DNA from 4 places in the Venatorbacter sp. C2-1 genome. Region 4 is predicted to be linked to each of the others. Evidence: predicted binding sites of a transcription regulator. Region 4 holds the regulator's gene; each other region holds the start of a gene.
The links. Region 4 encodes LexA, which represses DNA repair genes until DNA is damaged. Its sites were predicted from a motif close to TACTGTNTANNTANACAGTA; they were not measured.

Region 1 (3,508 bases), 690 kb from region 4:
GGCGGTTGAGAACACCTGAGATTTCTTGGTCGGAATCGTGGTGTTTTTCTCAATAACCGCAGTCGCAACGCCACCCATGGTTTCAATACCCAGAGTCAGCGGCGTTACGTCGAGCAGCAGAACGTCTTTAACATCACCGGACAGAACCGCGCCCTGAATCGCAGCACCAACAGCCACCGCTTCATCCGGGTTCACGTCTTTACGTGGTTCTTTACCGAAGAAGTCAGCAACGCTCTTCTGCACCAGAGGCATACGGGTCTGACCGCCCACCAGAATTACTTCGTCAATTTCACCAGAGCTCAGGCCGGCATCTTTCAGTGCGATACGGCAAGGCTCCAGCGAGCGGGTTACCAGCTCTTCAACCAGAGACTCCAGCTTGGCGCGGGTCACTTTCACGTTTAAGTGCTTAGGACCAGTCGCATCGGCCGTGATGTACGGCAGGTTAACGTCAGTCTGCTGAGAAGAAGACAGCTCAACCTTGGCTTTTTCTGCGGCTTCTTTCAGACGCTGCAGAGCCAGTGGATCGTTGTGCAGATCGATGCCGCTTTCTTTCTTGAATTCAGCCGCTAAATATTCGATCAGACGCAGGTCAAAGTCTTCACCACCAAGGAAAGTGTCACCGTTAGTTGCCAGTACTTCGAACTGTTTTTCACCGTCAACGTCAGCCACTTCGATAATGGAAATATCGAAGGTACCACCACCCAGGTCGTATACTGCGATGGTGCGGTCGCCGCCTTCTTTATCCATACCATAAGCCAGAGCCGCAGCGGTTGGCTCGTTGATGATACGCTTAACTTCCAGACCAGCGATTTTACCGGCGTCTTTGGTTGCCTGACGCTGAGAGTCGTTAAAGTAAGCCGGTACGGTAATAACCGCTTCGGTTACTTTCTCGCCCAGATAATCTTCTGCGGTTTTCTTCATTTTCTTCAGAATTTCAGCAGAGATTTGTGGTGGCGCATATCTTTCGCCTTTTACTTCTACCCAGGCATCACCGTTATCGGCTTCCATGATTTTGTAAGGAACCATGGAGATATCTTTCTGTACTACGTCGTCTTTGAAACGACGACCGATCAGACGCTTAACCGCAAACAGGGTGTTGTTCGGGTTGGTGACGGCCTGACGCTTGGCTGACTGGCCAACCAGCACTTCGTCGTCAGCATAAGCAACGACGGAAGGAGTGGTGCGATCGCCTTCAGCGTTTTCAATCACTTTGGTTTTGTCGCCATCCAGGATTGCCACACAGGAGTTGGTGGTGCCCAGGTCGATACCGATAATCTTACCCATTTTTCAATTCTCCATTCATGGCAGCTTACGCTGCGTGAACTATTAACCGTTGTATTTGTGTTGCTTTCTATATAAGTCCGGGAAACAGGCTTTCAAGGCCCCCGGTAACAATAAAATCAGGCGCTTTCGTCGATTTGTGGTGCGCCTTTACTCACCACCACCATTGCCGGACGCAACAGACGTCCCTGCAGGGTGTAACCTTTCTGCATCACCGCAATAACGGTATTCGGTGCGGCATCCGGATTCTCAACCATGGCCATTGCCTGATGGAATTCCGGATTAAACGCAGAACCAACCGGATCTACACTTTCCACCTTGAATTTTTCCAGACCGGCAACCAGGCCGCTCAGGGTCATTTCCACTCCTTTGCGAATCGCTTTTGTCGCTTCATCATCGGCAACAGCCGCAGCCAGCGCGCGTTCCAGATTATCGACGGTCGCCAGCATTTCGTTGGCAAACTTCTCAACGCCAAACTTATGGGCCTTTTCCACATCCAGCTCAGCACGACGGCGTACGTTCTGCATTTCCGCCTGAACACGCAACACCTGTTCTTTCAGCTCGGCCACTTCCTGCAGTGCGCCGGCAAGCTGATCATCAGCAGATTCTGTGGCAGTGGCATCCGCCGCATCCACCGGAGTTTCAGTGTCCAGTTGTTCCTGGAGTTCTTCTTGAACCTTCTGCTCTTCCGACATCTATCTTTCCTCGGTCACTATTTTCGAAACTGTCGGCTATATGGGGGACGAACGGATGAGATTCAAGGGCAGAGCTGCAACATTCTCTTGACAGAATCTTATACTGTATATAAAAACACTGTATATCCATTCAGATACGGAGCATGACCATGCTGGCTCATCTGTCCATTCATCAGTTTGCGTTAGTCGATCAGCTGGAACTTGAACTGCAACCCGGTATGTCGGTGATTACCGGCGAAACCGGTGCGGGTAAATCGATTCTGCTTGATGCGCTCGGGCTAACGCTCGGCGAGCGGGCCGACGCCGGCTGTGTGCGTAACAATGCCGAAAAAGCCGAAGTGTCCGCCTCATTCACACTGAACGAACAGGCGCGGTTATGGCTGCAACAGCGGGATATTCCCGCCGATGATGACTGGGTAATCCTGCGCCGTATTATTTCCGCCGAAGGCCGTTCACGCGGCTATATCAATGGTCGCCCCGCATCCGCCAACGACCTGAAAGACATCGGTCAGTATCTGATCGAAATTCACTCCCAGCATGCCCATCAGCGCCTGCTGCAGAAAGACACCCCGCGCCAGCTGCTGGATGCCTTTGGCGGGCTGCAGCTGCAGGCAACCGAGGTCGCCCTGGTCTGGTCCGAGTGGCAGCAACACGCCAAACGCCTTGCCATGCTGCAGGAAGAAAGTGCCGAAGTAACCGCCCAGCGCCAGCTGCTGACCTATCAGGTTGAAGAGCTGCGCCAGCTGGCACCGGGAGAGACCGAGCTGGACGAGCTGGAAGCCGAACATAAACGTCTGGCCAATGCCGAAAGTATGCTGCTTAACGGCCAGTATGCGATGGCTGCCTGTTATGGTGACGACAACGGCGAGCTGGCTGCAACCCAGCTGACCTATCAGGCCATTACCCGCCTCGATAATATCGACGACCAGCATCCGCTGCTGAACGAAGCCCGGGATTTGCTGCAACAGGCGCAAATCCAGCTGGAAGAAGCCGGTCGTTCGCTGCAGCACTACCTTGAGCTGGTCGATATCAATCCGCACCGGCTGCAACAGGTAGAAAGCCGCCTCAGTGACCTGTACAGCATGGCGCGCAAGCATCAGATTCAGCCACAACAACTGCACTCTTACTGGCAGGAGCAGGAAGAAGCGCTCGCCAGCCTGAATCTCAGCGACGAAGATCTGGCCGAACTGGAACAGCAGGTACAGGAACTGCAGGCAGAATACAGCACACTGGCACAACAGCTCAGCAGTGCCCGTCAGACCGCCGCTGCGCGCATGGACAGAGAAGTTGAATCACACTTTGAAGCACTGGCTCTGGGTCGCGCCCGCTTTATCACTCAGGTTGAAGCCGGCAGTACCGAGCACGGCAACAAACATGGCATCGACCAGATCGGCTTTTTTGTACAGACCAACCCGGGCATGCCCGGCGGCCCACTGGCCAAAGTCGCCTCTGGCGGTGAGCTGGCCCGTATCAGTCTGGCCATTCAGGTGGTAACCGCTGCCGTCAGCGAAACACCTTGTCTGATTTTTGAT
Region 2 (3,508 bases), 2.0 Mb from region 4:
CAGTACGTACGGAAATTCCTGCAGACCCACATGCTGAATAAAGCGCTGGTGTTTTTCTTCTTCGCCATCGGAAGCCAGCACCACATCCAGCCAGTCTTTTTCACTGGCTTTTACCGAGCGCAGAATCGGCAGCAGTTTTTTACATACCGGACAGGTCGGCGACAGGAAAAACACCAGCATGGCTTTTTCTTTATCGCGGCCAATATGCACGGCACCACCGGTCAGGCTGTTAAGGGTAAAGGCAGGGGTTAAATCACCGACTTTCGGCCCGGAGTCATTCATCAGCGCCCCCATCGGCGCGATACGTTCAAACAACACGCCGATCTGGCGGGCCAGCACAAAAAATGCGAGGGCCAGCGCCATTACGGCAACAAATAAAAATGCGACAGCAAAATACAAAGCAGTCATAACGACCTCTTAAATTCGTTTCAGTGAGTTGGCCATTTCACGGATGGCCAGCAGGTTGGCGTTCACCTGCTCAAATAACAGGAAGGCGAGCCACATAAAGACAGCAGCAGCGATGGCCACCACGATTTCGGCGCTCTGCAGTGCCTCCGGCAGACCGAGCAATGGCAGCAGAGCGAAGACCATCAGCAGCGCATTACGCAGCAACAGGGTTTTGCTCAGCAGTTGCGGAGTACCGCCACAGCCACATTCGATGCGGGTATGACCGCGACGGATATTGATGCCCATAGCGATGGCATATCCCCCGAGCAACAGCGCCGCCAGCACCAGTCCGGCAGCACGGCTGGCGCTGAATAACAGCATCAGCACCAGCGCGCCTTCGAGGGCCAGCAAGGCAACAGCAGCGGGCTTAACCAAAGCTTCCGGCAGCAGTTCGTAGTCGGCGACAAAGCCCTGGAATTCGAGGAAATCCAGTGCTTTGTGCAGTGCTGCGCGCAGGAATACCAGCAGGGTAAAGACCAGTAGCGTGAGGCTCGCCAGTGGCAGTAATTCAGTCATGAGACACCGCCAGCGAGGTGGTCCAACCGGCTTTTTCGTCGGCCGCCGCCTTCTCAAACATAAAGTCGCCATCGCCGCTCAGTACGTACTTGTCGATGGTTTCATCTTCTTCATTGGAACCGAACAGCACCGGGGTTTTGCCCTCAGTCACACTCAGTGCCACCATATGCGGTGCCGGAGAACGGCTGATGAGTTTTTTCTTCTTCAGACTGTAAGCCCAGATTTCTTCAGAGCCGTTTTTATGACTGCCGTCATAAGCGCCTGAATGCATCAGCATAAACACCATATCCAGCGTGCTGCTGTAAGCCGTGATGGCATAACCACCCGGAGCCCAGTCGCCTTCGATGCCGGCATTAACCTGCAGTTTTTCTTTGATTTTTACGGTTTTGCCACTGTCATCGGCGAGGTACAGGGCACCGCCGAAGGTGGTCAGGATCAGCTCACCGTTTTTACGGCGTTCGCTGTGGATATATATCGGGTCGGCATCCACATCGAATAATTTGCCCGATGCTTCAACACTGTATTCTTTACCCTTCAGGGTGAAGGTTTTCAGCTGTCCGGTACCACAAGGCGTACTGAAGCTGGAGCCTTTCAGTGCCGGATAAACGCCGTAACATCCCGGGGTCGGCACTTCAGTAATCACTTCGCCGGCGGCAATATCAATGACCGAAACCGAGGTCGCCGGTGTGGCATTCTGCACATACAGCAGTTTTTCATCGGCACTTAATTCCAGCAGCTGGGTCATGCCGATGGCTTTTACGGCTTTGTTAGGCACGATGATTTCTTTCTTACGGCTCAGGGTGTCTACGTCATACACCTGCACCACACTTTCCACCGGACCATAGGTAATGCGTTTGGCAAAGTCGGACAGTACGTAAACGGTTTTGCCGTCTTTCGAGACTTTCATCTGCGAGGTAATCCCCGCCGGCATCGAACCTTTATAGTGCAGGTCATCCTGAGCGAAGACGTGAATCTGGCTGGCGCCCCCCCAGGCGGCTTCGTTCATAAACACATTCGGCCCGGGCTGAATGGTTTTCTCGACCGTAAAAACTTCCGGCTTAAAGGGCTCTGCCTGCGCCGCCGGCATCACCGCCGACAACAGCAGGGTTGCGATACAGGCCGCCAGCGGTGCCGGAGTGAATACGCGGCGGGACAGGTTTCTGGTTTTACTTTTTTGCTTGGTTAACGTCATGGTTTGCAGCTCTTGTTGTGAGTCTGCAGGAGTGAAGAGCAGCGCCCATGCCAATGCCTGAGTTAACAGGCCAAACCTACCTCTGATGGGGTACCTAAAGAGGCCAATACTGACAATTTGATCAGAATTGTTACGTACTGTTAGTGCCCGCTATTAACGATAAAACCGTCAGCACTATAAAGGCGCGCCGGACAATAACGCCGGCGTTGTTCTGGTGCGTCTTGTTTGCTGCCTTCTTCACCTGTATCCACAGGCGGCGAAGCCCTACCCGAAACCCCGGGCATGGGGTATCCTGCGACCTCTGAACGCGGGGGATGTTATGAGTAACTGGCTTGATGCCGTAAAGTGGGACGCCGATGGTCTGGTGCCGGCCATTGCGCAGGATTATAAGACCGGCCGTATCCTGATGATGGCCTGGATGAACCGGGAAGCACTGGCGCTGACGGTGCAGGAAAACCGCGCCATCTACTATTCCCGCTCGCGCCAGCAACTGTGGCGTAAAGGCGAGTCTTCCGGCCATGTGCAGCAGCTGCACGAAGTGCGCCTCGACTGTGACGCCGATGTCATCACCCTGCAGGTGGAACAGATTGGCGGTATCGCCTGTCACACCGGCCGCGAAAGCTGCTTCTACCGGGTCTATCAGGATGGCGAATGGGTCAGCGTTGATCCGGTGCTGAAAGATCCGAAAGACATTTATTGATTGCTACTTAACGAAACTGAAACAGCTATGAGCGATATACTTTCCGCCCTCGGCGATATCCTTGAAGAACGTAAGAGCGCGGCCGCCGATTCATCCTATGTGGCCAGCCTGTATCACAAGGGCCTGAACAAGATTCTGGAGAAGGTTGGCGAAGAAGCCACCGAAACCATTCTGGCCGCCAAAGACGCCGAGACCAGTGGCGATAACAGCGATGTTATCTACGAAACCGCCGACCTGTGGTTCCACACCCTGGTGGCACTGGCCAAGCTGGGTGAGCGCCCGGAAGCCGTGGTTAACGAACTGGCACGACGCTTTAATATGTCCGGCCTGGAAGAAAAGGCGTCACGTACGCCCAAGTAAACCGGTACAGACCAGAGAACTGAGAGATTGAGTATGCCGGACTGTCTGTTTTGCCAGATTGTCGCCGGAAAGATTCCGGCCAATGTCGTTTATGAAGATGAGCACCTGCTGGCGTTTCACGATATTGCGCCTAAAGCAGACACCCACCTGCTGGTCATTCCCAAGCGCCATATCGTTAACCTGAATGATCTGAGCGAGGCTGATGCCAGCCTGATGAGCCATTTAATGCTCAGCCTGCCGGCTATTGCCCGTACACAAAACCTGACTGGCTTCCGCACCATTACCAATACCGG
Region 3 (3,508 bases), 1.0 Mb from region 4:
GCGTTGCGCCGAATGTCACGCGGAATCTCCGACCAGTGATATGTTTAAAACGCCGCCGGCGGGTATTATCCTCGAGTCTGAAGCGCAACTTCTGCAGTACAAGGACCGTATGCTCAGCGCACTGCAAACCGGCTATATGCCACTGGCCAATATCACTGCCATGACTGAAGACGAGCGGGCGCAGTTGATTGTCTGGCTGCAGGCTAATTAGTGTTAACAGGCCCTGGCACAGTATTTTAATTGGAACGTTCTGGCTCGGGCGGGATGATGGTGTTCGGTGTATAGATAACCGCCTTCAGCGGTTTTTTATTGATACTGTTGAGCATATTTTTATAGGTCAGCTCACCAATACGGAAAAAGTCGATGCTGACCAATGAGTGCACCAGCTGTTCCTGCCGCAGCTGGTGGTATTCGGGCAGTACTTTGCCAACTCCGATAATGATCAGTGGCTTCTTTTTTCTCAGGTTTTCCTGAAAAGGCAGCAGGATGTTCTGGTATGCCTGGGGATCAATCAGAGGCCAGCTGCCAACAGACAGAAATACATCGGGTTTAATTTCAGTCAGGCTGATACGTATTTCAGCTAATGCGCGTTTGTTGCTGTCGCCGCTGTCCCAAAGACAACGTTCCGGCTCATACCAGCCACCCTCACCACGCAACGGCTGAGCGTCGATCAATGCCGGATTGCCGCTCAGTTCGCGTCTTATACCCAGAACCCGCAAAGCGAGATTGGTATCGTGTTCCGCGGTCATTAAACATACAGAACCGCCATTGGGGTAAATTGCTTTTGCCTGACGGGCGAGATCGCGCCCGAACTGTTGGTTGTCGGTGCCGACATAGCTCAGGCTCAGATTTTGTTCTCGCTCAGCGAATGGCGAATCAAAAGTCATGACCGGAATTATTGCCTGAGATACGGCCTGCGCAATAACATCCGATTTGGTCACCGATATTGCCATGGCGCTATAGCGCCGGCTATTGATTGCACTTTCGATGGCTTTAGCCTGAATACGGGCGCTGGTTTCCTGCTCCGGGCCGAGCAATACACAATGATCGCTATTTTTTTGTGCTGCAGCCTCACAGCCACGCCAGACTTCAATAAAGTTCTGATCGCTGGTGCTTTTGGCAATCAGGGCGAATTCCCGGCCATCAGCGATGACGCTGTGTGATAGCAAACAGATAAACAGCAGGCATATCTTCCGTGTCGACATTAACGCTCTCCATTAGCACTCCCGTGTATCTGATAGCGTATTCCGCTACGGATTACCAGTCCGAACAGAGTTCGTTAATGCTAATAAAACCATGTTTTTAAAAGGGGTAATGTGGCGTGTATCGTTCATTACTGTAACCTGATTTTACTGTCTTACTTCTCAGTAATGATAAAATGGCGGAGCTATATAGGAACGTTAAGGATCGTTTATGACGCACAACCAGCAGGTGAGTGCCAATATCACCCGCCTGAAGGAAAAAATTGAAGCTGCGACCAGCCAGCATGATCTGGTCGCTACGATCCGCTCGCTGGAACATCATCCGGGCCCTCTGGATTACAAAGATAAGCCCTGGCAGGTGATCGGCTTGCTGTTTATGGGGTTAGGCGGGCTGGCGCTCTACAGTGTTTTCAGCCGGAGTCTGCCCTATGAGTTTGATTATTTTCTCAGTGTTGTTCTGTACTACAGCCAGTATTGGTTACCGGTAGCAATCGTTGTTTTCTGGCAGCTCTGGCGTGAGGAAAAAGGAAAAGCAGGCTTTTTATCCAGATACTTTAAAACGCCGGCGCAACGCATGGCCGCCGCCGGCGGAATAACTCTGGTTGTGGTGCTGATGCCGTTCTGGGGGCTGGTTTACTGGGAAGGGTTGCAAACACTGACGCTGCTTGTTTCCGGTGGCGGCTTTGCCTCTTCTGAAGTGGGGTTGCCGTTGTTGCTGCTGGTTATCGGTGGCATTGTCTGCTGGCGTCTGTATCAGCGTAAGCATTGGCGCAGGCCGCTGTCAGAACGGATCAGTCTGCTTGATATTCTGTTTAATAACGGCCTGAAGGCTTTGCCTTTCAACGGGAAAGAGAAAGCCAAAGAGCTGGGTCAGCAGTTTAAGGAATTTATCCGCGGCAATGATCTGCGCGAAATTCAGCACCTGTATCAGGGACATTATGAGGGCGAGCTGCATCGTTTTGATTACCGCCTCTACCGTTTTCATTATGTTGTCCGTCGTAGCGAAACTTACACCGACTCCAAGGGGAATACCCGTACCCGGGTAGTAAGAAACAGCTATTACCGTCATGGCCTGCTGTTGCACTTCCCGTTTTCCAGAGGGCTGAGTCTTAACGCTGGCAGCGGCATATCTTTCAGTGGTGAAAAGTACACGACGGCGTCAAATGAATTTAACCGGGTATTCAGCATCCGGGCTGATGAAGAGATTGTAGCGGCGCGCTTTTTATCACCCGCTGTGATTGAAGCAATGCTAGCGATCGCGGCTGAGTACTCACGTCCTGTGCTGGAAATAAACGCCGGTGGCGATCTTTGTTTTGCTTTCAGCAACGACGATATTCTGGAACATAAGCGCACTTATAATCTGGAAAGTCCCGTTGAATTTGCCAGCGAAATTGCTAAACACGATGAGCTTGAAAAGCTCAATGGCCTGTTGTTTCAGATACACAACCTGATGCGCCTGACTGACAACAATTTTCAACTTTAACCGGGCGTCCGGTACGCCTTGATGGAGGCTTTATGAGCGATTTTTATTTTTTACTGTTACCCGTGATTTTGCTGGTCGCTGTGGTTGTTATCTATAACGGCATTATTGGAAAGTTTAATGCCGTTGACCGTGCCTGGGCTTCGGTTCTGACCCAGGAGCGGCAGAAGAATAAAATTATTCCCCATGTTGAAAAGCTGGTTGAAGAGTACAAACTGCATGAAAGCAGTGTTCTGGCGGATGTTACCCGTCTGCGTAACAGCATTGACGAGCTTGGTAAGCAATCATCTGCCGCACCTGATACCGTCAGGCTGGCTGAGGCTGAAAGACATACGGCCAGTCTGTTGCAGGGACTTAAAGTGGCTGTCGAGGCTTATCCGGAGCTGAAGGCTTCTGATCTGTATATGAAACTGATGGCAGAAATATCGGAGCAGCAGGAGCAGATTGGTGCTGCGCTGCGCATCTTTAACCGTAATGTTGAAGAGTTTAATAATGCGATTCAGATGTTCCCCGGCTCACTGGTGAACTCTTTACTGAACCACAAGCAGCCGGTACAGAGTTTTACCGATGCTGAGGCGCAAGATGGTTTTGACTATAAGCCTAACCTCTGACCTATATTAAACATAAAAAAACCGGCTATTAGCCGGTTTTTTTATGAGTCAGTCTCTGCTGCTGACAATCAGACTCGCCGGATCAAAAAAGCCAACACCACTTTCCACACTGCCGGGTTGCGGGCTGCTGAGAATATGATTCTTCATCTTTCCGATGATATGCATCTCGCAGGGTTTGCAGTCGAACTTCAGGGTTAATACCTCGTCACCGTTAA
Region 4 (3,508 bases):
ACAACCGGAATTTTCCTGTTCACCGGCACCATTAAGCGCCGTGGAAACCGGATACAGGTGGCAGATACCGGCGCTCGACACGCGCAGTACCTGATCGGCAATGGAAACTTCTATTAATGTTTGCGGTAACGCAGATTGCGCAGCCGTGGGCGCCATAGCAAAGGCCTGTTGGTAAAAAGCGAAAAACGGAAAGCCCGGCTCCGCTCAACCAGCCTGATGCGGAGCGTTAAGACCGGATGCGAGGAAAGGTATCAATTTATCAACAACCTGCGCAATATCCGAACCCTTGCCCAGATCGTGTTCCGCCATCGCCGTCAGTGAATCGGCCCCCGACAATGTAAACACCGTCGCCCCCAGCATAAAGTGGATACGCCAGAAACGGTCTTCATCGGAAAGTTCAGGAGTCGCAGCTGTCACCAGACGCATAAAGGCTTTAAACACCGGGCCATATTCTTTCTGCAGAAAACGGCGTAAATGCCCCTGCCCCTGGGTATAAGCCAGCCCCAGCAAACGCATAAAGATACCCAGGCGGCGCGGGCTGTCATGTCCGGCACGCAGCGCCGTCTGCGACAGCAGCATTAAGATGCCCGGTAATTCCGGTACCTTGCCATCCAGACGTGCCTGTACGGCATCCAGCTCACGTTCCAGATCTTCGCAGAATGGCGTCAGGAAACGGGCAAATACCGCCTGAATCAACGCCTTCTTAGAGCCAAAATGATAATTCACCGCCGCCAGATTCACTCCGGCCTTCGTGGTGATATTCCGCAATGAGGTCTCGGCAAAGCCACGCTCCGAAAACAACTCCTCTGCCGCATTCAGGATACTTTTTACCGTATCTTTCTGTGCCATAACCCTGCATCTGCCTTATCACGCTGTCGCGGCTTTATTGCCATCGCCGACAGTACAAAACAACTGTTTCAAACATACGTTTAAAACGAGATTTAGGCAACCCCATATACGGCCAAAGGCTAAAAGCCTCATTCCATTATCCGGGTCAGTACAACGGCGGTGAATACACCGTAATCCACAGACCACTGACAACAGGGGTTTACACTGGATAAAATACTGTATACATTTACACCATACTGTATGGATCAACAGACTGGATAAGCATCATGATCAAGCTCACGGCACGACAACAGCAGGTTCTGGATTTCATCCGCTCCTCACTGGAAGAAACAGGGTTTCCGCCCACCCGCGCCGAAATCGCTGCCGAGCTGGGCTTTAAATCGCCTAACGCCGCAGAGGAACACTTGAAGGCGCTGGCACGTAAAGGTGCGATTGAAATTATGCCCGGCGCTTCCCGCGGCCTGCGCATTGTTGAAGAGCAGAATCCGGGTCTGCCGATCGTTGGCCGTGTAGCCGCCGGTGAGCCCATTCTGGCCCAGGAACACATCGCCGATTACTGCGAGATTCCACCCAGCTTCTTCCGCCCTTCTGCCGACTTCCTGCTGGAAGTTCATGGCGACAGTATGAAGAACATCGGTATTCTCGACGGCGACTACATTGCCGTGCACAAAGCCGAAACCGCCCGTAATGGCGAAATCATCGTTGCCCGCGTCGATAACGAAGTAACGGTCAAGCGCTACGAGAAGAAGCGTAATCAGGTGATTCTGCACCCGGAAAATGACGACTTTAAGCCCATTGAAGTTGATCTGCGGGAAACGGAATTTGCCGTTGAAGGTTTATACGTCGGCGTTGTACGCCGCAGCTAACAGCAACTGTTCACAGGTTCGGGGTGATTGTTATGCGTCAGTTATTACTCGGAATGGAAGAAGCCGGCTTATCTCTCAGCAGCCAGCAACCAGGCAGAATGACCAGAGTCAGCGCCAGTGCGCTGCGCGGCAGTCTGACCGAAGTCATCGTCAGTGAAGGCGGTGCGATTCAGCCCATGCATTTGCTGCCGATGCTGGCACAGTGCAATGCGCATAAGCGCTGGCTGATGTGGCTGAGTCCACACCGTCCGATGAATAAAAGCTGGCTGGAAAGCATGGGCCTGCAGCATTCGCCGGTGATTCATCTCGACCTGTGTAATGACACCCAGCTGGCCCTGTGCAGCAAAGTTCTCGCCGCCGGCAACAGCCATATGATTGTTGAATGGCAAGGCGAGCTGAGCAACCACGAACGGCAGATCATCCGCCAGCAGGCCGACCAGAGCGGCAGCCATGTGGTGCTGATTCAGCGCCGTCCCTGAAGCGCAGAAAACGACGAACACAAAAAAGCCCTGATCTTATCAGGGCTTTTTTATGCTTTAAGCACAGCTTCACACGTACAGACTGTAGGCAATTCAATACAGCCCGGTACAGCTCAGTGCAGTCGTTGCTGATACTCAGGGGTGTCGAAGTCTTCGCGCTCAACTTCCATACCTGAAAGCTCGCCGACTTTACGTACACCGGCTTCCAGCATTACCCGCGCAACATCCATATGATGCGCCTGCAGGCTGGCCTTGGCATCTTCGGAAAAATGAATACACACCAGTGCATCGCTGTCCTGATCGTCGGCACGACGCAGGGCGATATCACCATTGGAAAGTTCTACGATTTCAAAAAAGCGCGCCATAACCGCCTCTCAAAACTGGGCGCGGGAGTGTATCACAGGATGTTTTCAATAGCTTGAACGACACACAGAACCGTTAGTAATAAAAAGTAAACGGTTCTGCATAAATATGCTCATCGAGGAGTCAGCTTTCCTGACGATTGGCGCGCTGATCTTCAATCAGGCGGGTCAGATCCTGCAGCCAACCGGCAACCGGTGAGTGCGGGGTGGCAACCAACGCAATCCGGCCCTGAGCCTCAACCGTCTGTACGGCCGCTGCAGGCTGATTCATTCCGGACGGACGTCCCTGAGCATCTGCCGCTGCCAGCATCTGTGCCAGCCAGGAAAATCCATTCTCAGCCAGATGCTGCAGCTCGCGCATTTCGCCGGTGGTCAGCGGCGCATTCTGCAGCAGTGATTCCAGAGAGCGGACAGGCTGACGATAGGCAACCATATCACCCAGTTCAGCCAGGTAAGACAGCCAGGCATCGCGCAGCTGATACAGCGCACTCTCTTCCAGCGCCTGCTTCAAGGCTGGAGCAGCCGACTGCTGAGCAGCCAGCTGTTCCAGCAACAACCGGCACTGATAGAGTTTCTGATTGGTGAAGCCAATCCACTGCGACATAGCCTGCTCCGGCGGAAAATTGAGATTAAAAGTCGATGGTCAGACCGAAGTGAGCACCATCGCCCAGCTTGTAACGGTCATTAATATCTTCAATACGGATGCTGTTGTAACGATAGCCGCCATAGATTCGTGCCGTAGGCAGCAGACTGAACTGCAGACGGATATCGCTGTTGATCATGTTTTCAGCATCACCGAATGATACAACCGGCGGCGCGTAATAGGCATAACCCGCCAGACCAACATCCGGAGCTGCCGGGAAGCTGTAGCGGAAAAAGCCACCAACACCCATAGCCGCGCCATCAAAATCATCGGTGGTAAAGGCAATCACTTTTGCACCCACACCGATAT

Region 1: a site for LexA is predicted at 2,078-2,097, ahead of recN (DNA repair protein RecN). Genes of this name have one in related genera too.
Region 2: a site for LexA is predicted at 2,263-2,282, ahead of MT343_RS01050 (amine dehydrogenase large subunit). Genes of this name have one in related genera too.
Region 3: a site for LexA is predicted at 1,351-1,370, ahead of MT343_RS16270 (DUF3137 domain-containing protein). Genes of this name have one in related genera too.

The regions. Positions count from the first base shown of each region.
Region 1 is NZ_CP094879.1:3,292,685-3,296,192, forward strand. Features, by position in the region: gene dnaK (molecular chaperone DnaK) at 1-1,284, opposite strand, end outside; gene grpE (nucleotide exchange factor GrpE) at 1,401-1,976, opposite strand; gene recN (DNA repair protein RecN) at 2,126-3,508, shown strand, end outside.
Region 2 is NZ_CP094879.1:247,126-250,633, reverse strand. Features, by position in the region: gene mauD (methylamine dehydrogenase accessory protein MauD) at 1-408, opposite strand, end outside; gene MT343_RS01055 (MauE/DoxX family redox-associated membrane protein) at 418-963, opposite strand; gene MT343_RS01050 (amine dehydrogenase large subunit) at 956-2,155, opposite strand; gene hisI (phosphoribosyl-AMP cyclohydrolase) at 2,475-2,855, shown strand; gene MT343_RS01040 (phosphoribosyl-ATP diphosphatase) at 2,883-3,215, shown strand; gene MT343_RS01035 (histidine triad nucleotide-binding protein) at 3,249-3,508, shown strand, end outside.
Region 3 is NZ_CP094879.1:3,635,385-3,638,892, reverse strand. Features, by position in the region: gene MT343_RS16280 (urate hydroxylase PuuD) at 1-211, shown strand, start outside; gene MT343_RS16275 (substrate-binding domain-containing protein) at 237-1,205, opposite strand; gene MT343_RS16270 (DUF3137 domain-containing protein) at 1,414-2,685, shown strand; gene MT343_RS16265 (LemA family protein) at 2,718-3,293, shown strand; gene MT343_RS16260 (peptidase U32 family protein) at 3,342-3,508, opposite strand, start outside.
Region 4 is NZ_CP094879.1:2,600,182-2,603,689, forward strand. Features, by position in the region: gene MT343_RS11530 (L,D-transpeptidase) at 1-156, opposite strand, end outside; gene MT343_RS11535 (TetR/AcrR family transcriptional regulator) at 205-849, opposite strand; gene lexA (transcriptional repressor LexA) at 1,116-1,715, shown strand; gene MT343_RS11545 (cell division inhibitor SulA) at 1,748-2,194, shown strand; gene MT343_RS11550 (hypothetical protein) at 2,308-2,559, opposite strand; gene MT343_RS11555 (DUF6586 family protein) at 2,681-3,160, opposite strand; gene MT343_RS11560 (YfaZ family outer membrane protein) at 3,186-3,508, opposite strand, start outside.